DNA from 3 places in the Nonomuraea sp. NPDC003804 genome. Region 3 is predicted to be linked to each of the others. Evidence: riboswitches for the same ligand, from Rfam matches in the RefSeq annotation. Region 3 holds a riboswitch; each other region holds the start of a gene.

Region 1 (2,179 bases), on a different contig from region 3:
ACCTCGTGCAGCTCCACCTTCGGCGACAGGGGGCTGCTGCCCGAAACGACGGTGACGGCCGTACCGGAGTCGTTGACGAGCGTGCCGAAGGCGGCGGTCATCCCCTTCTTCGTGGTCTTGATCCACGGGTCGGTGATGGTGAGCGCGGAAGCGGCAGCCGACTGCCCGGACGATCCGGACGGCCCGGACGGCGAGGCCACGGCGACCTGCTTCGGTACGGAGTCGGCCGCCTCCTGGACGCCACAGGCGGCCAGACTGGCCACGCCGACGACAACGACGATGACGCGCGAGAACATGGATAGCCCTTCTTCCGGCTGAGCCGGCACTGGTGTCATGGCACTGATGTCGACCCGGCGCCCGTCACGACAGGGACGCCGGGGAGCACCCCTTTCCCGGGGTGGCCCGCATCGGCCTCCTCGAACGGGAGGTCAGGCGGGAACGGTGCGCATGACGCCAGGAGGGCCGCGCCGGCCCATCTCATGGCCGAGCATGATGGAGCGCAGGATCAGCGGCCGCTCGGCCGGCGCGGGGACGGCCGTGCGGGCCGCCGGATCGACGAACGCCAGCACCGCGACGAGCAGCCGTACGGCCAGCCGCCGCAGCAGCGCCCACAGGGCCGCCTCGCCGTGCGACATCCACAGCGCCGTCAGCCCGATCGCCCATCCGTGCATGACCAGCATGCCGAGGCCCGGCACCAGCCAGGACTGGCCGTGCGCGTGCCCGGCGACCACCGGCTCGACGGCATGGGCGCCGGCGAACAGCACGTGCAGCACCAGCTGCGTGGCGGCCAGGGTCACGGCGATCACGGCCGCCGACCGCTCCCGCCCGGCCAGCGCCTGGGCCGGCAGGAACGACACCAGCAGCGCCACCACCACCGACGGCGCCGACACCGACCCGCCGGCGAACACATGGGCGGCGATGCCGAGCATGACCGAGACCGCGGCGAAGGCGGCGGCTCGCAGAGCTCGAAGCGGCATCGTGGCTGACATGGCCCGGCCATCATCCCACGCTTACCCGCCGCTTCCCCAAGCGGATTCTTCGCCGCACAACCGCCCCCCTCGCGCGAGGAAGCCTGGACGAGCCCGCACCGGCCGTGGTGACAGGACCGCGGGCAGGGCGCCGGAGTCCCTGCCGACCTCGCCGACCGGGCGGGTGAAGTGATCGGCTAGCGTACTGCCCGGCGAACTGTTGCGAGGTGCCCCGCGTTCGCGGGGAGAATCGGGAAGCCGGTGAGAGTCCGGCACGGGCCCGCCGCGGTTACCGGGGAGCCTCCGCCCACGCGCGCGAGCGCAGTCACTGGCCCGACAGGGCTGGGAAGGCCGGCGGGCAGGCGTTGATCCGGGAGTCCGAAGACCGGCCTCGCGTTCACCGCCCCCACGGGGGCGCGAGTCAGCGGGAGCCTGCCCATGATCAGCCAGCTGTACGACGTCATCCACCGCCGCCGCGACGTGCGCGGCGAGTTCACCGGCGCGCCGGTGCCCGACGAGGTGCTGCACCGCGTGCTGTCGGCCGCGCACGCGGCGCCCAGCGTCGGCCTGTCCCAGCCGTGGGACTTCATCCTGGTGCGCGACCGCGCCGTCCGCGCCGCCTTCCACGATCACGTACGGCAGGAGCGGGACACGTTCGCGGCCGCCCTCGACGGCGAGGCCGCTCGGCGGTTCGCCCGGATCAAGATCGACGGGGTGCTCGAGTCGACGCTGTCCGTCGTGGTCACCTACGACCCTGACCGGGGCGGGCCCGCGGTGCTCGGCCGCCACGCCATCGCCGACGCCGGGCTGTACTCGGTGTGCCTGGCCATCCAGAACCTGTGGCTGGCCGCCACCGCCGAAGGGCTCGGCGTCGGCTGGGTGTCGTTCTACCGCGAGTCCTTTCTGCGGGACCTGCTGGGCGTCCCCGGCGTGGTGCGACCGGTCGCGTGGCTGTGCGTGGGCCCCGTCTCCCACCTGGAGGAGGTCCCTGACCTGGAACGGCACGGCTGGCGACGGCGCCGCCCGCTGGACGCCGCCGTCCACCACGACCGCTGGACCGGCGACCGCTGACCTGCGCCCGGCCGCCGGGTGGAATGCCTGCGCGAAGCCCATCCGGGAAAGCCCCTCCTACGGGCGGGCCCTCCGCGGTCAGCGGAGCCGGTCGCGCAGGCGGGCGCACTCGTGGGCGAAGCGGGTGCCGCGCCCGCTGT
Region 2 (2,179 bases), on a different contig from region 3:
CGTTCCCGCCGACCTGCCCGCCACCCCCGACGTGTGACGCAAGGTGATCATCCAATAACATCCTGTACAAGGGTTGGGGGCGACGGGGAGGGGCGCGCATGCGCCGTCGGGAGTTCGTGGCAGCGTTCGTGCCGGGGACGGTGGCCGCGCTGGCGTGCCTGGCCGGGTGCGGCGCCACGGTCCCCCGGCAGGGAGCCAGCTTCACCGTCGTGCCGGGCGGAGAGGCGTGGATCCCCGTCGCGAAGGTCCTGGCGGGCCAGTTCAGATACAGCGGCGTCGCCGACGGCGGGACCTCGCTGACCGTGACGGGCCTGCCCGCGCTCGCGACCGCCCTGCGCAACGGCTCCAAGGCGGCCGGCACCCCGCTGGCCAGGCTGGTGGGCGACGTCGAGGTGCTGGTCGTGCCCGCCGCCTCGCTGCTGCGCGGCTTCGACGACTTCGCCGGGCGGCTGCTCGCCGACCCCGGCGCCACGGTGCTGGCGGGCCGGCCGCAGGGGGGCACCGACCACCTGCTGTTCGGGCTGGTCGCGCGCGGGCTCGGCGCCGACGCCAGGGTGCTCGACTACGCCGGCTATCCCACCACGCACGACGCCGCCGCGGCGCTGCTCGTGGGCCGGGCCGCCGTCGCCGCCGGGCCGCTCGGCGACTGGCGCAAGCGCATCGACAAGGGCCAAGTCAGGGTGCTGGCCGTCTCCTCCGCCGAACCGGTCGACGGCATCGAGGCGCCGACGCTGCTGGAGTCGGGTGTGCGGGTCGACTTCGCCGACTGGTGCGGGGTGCTCGGGCCGGGGGAGATGACCGAGCGCGAGCACGCCCAGGCGGTCGCGATCCTCGAGGAGATCACCGGGTCCCGGCAGTGGGCGGATGCGTGCCGTACGAGAGGGTGGAAGCCGATTCCCCTCAGCGGCGGCGACTTCGGCGTGTGGCTCGGGTCGGAGACCGAGCGGACCCGTGAGGTGCTCAAGGACCTCGGCCTCATCGACATGTTGGGGTAGTTGCGCCCGCGGCCACTAGATGTAGGATCCTGCTCGTCGCTGGTTCGCCCGATCAGGGCGGAGCAAAAAGGGAAGCCGGTGCGAATCCGGCGCTGCCCCGCAGCGGTGAGCGGGAACGACCGCCGTCACGACGCACTGGGCCCATGGCCTGGGAAGCGACGGCCAGTAGGAAGCTGACGAACGCCCGCGAGTCCGAAGACCTGCCAGCGGTGTGACCTGTCCATGGCCTCGAGGGAGGGCCGGGGGCCTCGCGGCATGCCCGCGCGCTCTCGCCTGCCCTCACGAGGCCGAGCTCGCGAGGAGAGAGCGTGACGCAGACCGTAGAGGTGGATCGCCGGCTGGCCATCGAGGAGGCCGCCGCCAGGGTGATCGCCGATCCGGAGAACTCCAAGGTGGCCGCCAGGCTGCTGGCCGAGGAGATCGCCGACGAGGCCGCCGCGCACGGCGTGCGGACCTTCTCCGAGTCGATCGCGGCCACCCACGCCGCCGGCCTGCTCCAGGACGGGCTGGCCGCCTTCGTGGCCGCCCACGCCGCCGCCCTCGACGCGCTGGTGGACGAGAGCGCCGACGACAGGTTCGAGTACTTCGGGCTGCGCACCGTCTACGACCGCTACCTGCTGCGCCACCCCGACACGCGCGGCGTGCTCGAGCGCCCGCAGCACTTCCTGCTGCGCGTGGCGTGCGGCCTTTCCGCCTCGGTCGCCGAGGCCGCCGAACTGTACGCCCTGATGTCCACGCTGTCCTACCTGCCGAGCTCGCCCACCCTGTTCAACTCGGGTTCGCGCCGCGCGCAGCTGTCGTCCTGCTTCCTGCTCGACTCGCCGCGCGACGACCTCGAGGGTATCTACGAGCGCTACGGCCAGGTCGCCAGGCTCTCGAAGTACGCCGGGGGCATCGGCATCGCCTGGACCAGGGTCCGCTCCCGGGGCTCGCTCATCCGCGGCACGAACGGCCACTCCAACGGCATCGTCCCCTGGCTGCGCACGCTCGACTCCAGTGTCGCCGCAGTCAACCAGGGCGGCCGCCGCAAGGGCGCGGCCTGCGTCTACCTGGAGACCTGGCACGCCGACATCGAGGAGTTCCTCGAACTGCGCGACAACACCGGCGAGGAGGCCCGCCGCACCCACAACCTCAACCTCGCCAACTGGGTGCCGGACGAGTTCATGCGCCGCGTCGAGGCCGAC
Region 3 (2,179 bases):
CTCGTCGACGCGCGGCAGGAGCACCCACGCGGCGATCACCGGAATCAGGAAGGTCACCCCGCCCACCAGGCCCTTCGCCCAGACGCCGGGCACGGTGACCCTACGGGTGGCGGCGACGGCGATCGCGATGGAGGCGAGGCCGACGAGGACCATCACGACGTAGAGCAGCGTTCTGGCGTTGATGGTTTCGGGGTCGCCGACAGCGGGTGGGTTGGCGGGATATTTCAGGAAGGGGACCAGGGTGATGGCACCGAACGCGCACGCGGCCGTCACGATCGCCAGGCCAGGCTCCGACCTGGGGCCGACCCTGCCGCGCAGTGCGGCGAAGACGAGGGCGAAGATGCCGCCGACGGCCAGGCCGTACAGGCCGGTGGCCAGGAAGAGGCCGACCTTCTGTACCGGCCTGCTGACCACGGCCTCCTCGCCGTGGCTGTGGCCGGCCGAAGCGCCGTCGTCGTGACTGTGCGCCTCCTCGCCGCCGCCTGCCGGGGCCGACGGCCGAGCCGCGTTGCCTGGAGCGGACGGCTGAGCCGCATCCGCTGGGGCCGACGGCTGAGCCGCATTCCCCGGAGCGGACGGCTGAGCCGCGTCGTCCGCCGGGGCGGACGGCTGACCGGCGCCGTCGGAATGGTGGGAGGACGGGGTGTCGCCGCCGTCAACCGATACGGCGGCGGCCGCCTCCTCCAGGGCGATCGCGGCGTCGACGCGCGGCTCCCCCACGAAGAAGGCGAACACGCCCGCGACGAGTCCGGCCAGGAGCCCGACGAGCAGGCCCCTGACCACCAGGGACTTGACCATGACGCTGCCTCAGTGGCAGGGCACGCCGAGCAGGTGACGCCCGTCGTGCATGAGCTCGTGCAGGAGCGTGCCGGTCTGCGAGATCGCGCCGTTGTCCATGAGGACGAGGTACGCGAGCAGCATCAGAACGGGCACGGCCAGCAGCCAGCGTGTGAGACGGTGAAGCGGAATTGCGGTTACGGACGTGGACAGACCACTCATGTGAAGCCTCCTCAGGGATGACGCGTCCCGCTGGTTGAGGTCGCGACGGTCAGGTGACCTGGCTCCCGGGGCTGTGGGCCCCGGATACAGTGGCGCGTCCGCACCGGCATCTCACCGGATTTCCCCTGATTCGCCGCGAAATCTACCGGAACGTATCCCTTTCTCCGGGTCTCGTCAACATCACCCGATCCTGTTCGGGCCCTTTCTGAGATGTAGATGCCCACGTCCGGGGTTTCCGGCGCGCCACGAAGGACTGTCCCGGCGCAGGCGGGGCACGGACTGTCCGCTTCCCGGAAACGCCGGGATCAGCGTTCCCGGGGAGAGCGGGCGCGGGTTATGACAACGTTGCCATTGATCTTGATAGGTCCTAGTGTGACGGCGACCGCCCCCTAGAACGCCGAGGGAGACCCCGTGCCCGTTCGCCTGTTGACCGCCGAGTCGACCGACCTCTTCGTCGGGACGGAGGCGCAGCCGTACCAGGTCCTCCGGGTCACCGCCGAGCAGGGTGAGCACGACGCCGGCCTGGAGGTGCGCGGCGACGGCGTGGCGGGACGCGCGGTCGTGCCCGCCGGCGAGGGGACCGTCGTGGTGGAGGTCCCGCTGGAGGTGAACGCCGAGCCGGGGACCGTCCTGCCGTGCGTGGTCACCGCGGCCGGCGACGAGCTCGCCGCCCAGGTGACCGTGGAGGAGCCGGGCTGGACGATGCACATGGTGTCGCACTTCCACTACGACCCCGTCTGGTGGAACACGCAGGCCGCCTACACCAGCCCGTGGGAGCTGCTGTCGGGTGACGCGACCACCAGGCCGCTGTGGGAGCGCAACGCGTTCGCCCTGGTGGAGGCGCATCTGGCGCTCGCGGCACGCGACCCGGACTACAAGTTCGTGCTCGCCGAGATCGACTACCTGAAGCCGTTCTTCGACACCCACCCCGAGCGCAGGGCCGACCTGCGCCGCCTGATGGCCGAGGGCAGGGTGGAGCTGATGGGCGGCACCTACAACGAGCCCAACACCAACCTGACCGGCGCCGAGACCACGATCCGCAACATCGTGTACGGCATCGGCTACCAGCGCGACATCCTCGGCGGCGAGCCCCGTACGGCATGGCAGCTCGACGCCTTCGGCCACGACCCGCAGTTCCCCGGCTACCTCGCCGCCGCCGGGCTGACCGGCAGCGCGTGGG

What was found. Region 3 has a riboswitch for cobalamin ahead of ABZX22_RS05385 (CbtB-domain containing protein). Riboswitches for the same ligand answer to the same signal wherever they lie in the genome.
Region 1: another riboswitch for cobalamin. It lies ahead of bluB (5,6-dimethylbenzimidazole synthase); the one in region 3 lies ahead of ABZX22_RS05385 (CbtB-domain containing protein).
Region 2: another riboswitch for cobalamin. It lies ahead of ABZX22_RS43265 (ribonucleoside-diphosphate reductase subunit alpha); the one in region 3 lies ahead of ABZX22_RS05385 (CbtB-domain containing protein).

What each region holds. Positions count from the first base shown of each region.
Region 1 is NZ_JBEXMT010000015.1:213,357-215,535, forward strand. It holds gene ABZX22_RS22095 (copper chaperone PCu(A)C) at 1-296, opposite strand, end outside; gene ABZX22_RS22100 (MFS transporter) at 429-977, opposite strand; cobalamin riboswitch at 1,177-1,377, shown strand; gene bluB (5,6-dimethylbenzimidazole synthase) at 1,407-2,039, shown strand; gene ABZX22_RS22110 (DUF6493 family protein) at 2,118-2,179, opposite strand, start outside.
Region 2 is NZ_JBEXMT010000054.1:19,597-21,775, reverse strand. It holds gene ABZX22_RS43275 (helix-turn-helix domain-containing protein) at 1-37, shown strand, start outside; gene ABZX22_RS43270 (tripartite tricarboxylate transporter substrate-binding protein) at 99-995, shown strand; cobalamin riboswitch at 1,019-1,218, shown strand; gene ABZX22_RS43265 (ribonucleoside-diphosphate reductase subunit alpha) at 1,304-2,179, shown strand, end outside.
Region 3 is NZ_JBEXMT010000003.1:232,039-234,217, forward strand. It holds gene ABZX22_RS05380 (CbtA family protein) at 1-798, opposite strand, end outside; gene ABZX22_RS05385 (CbtB-domain containing protein) at 808-933, opposite strand; cobalamin riboswitch at 1,029-1,169, opposite strand; gene ABZX22_RS05390 (NEW3 domain-containing protein) at 1,411-2,179, shown strand, end outside.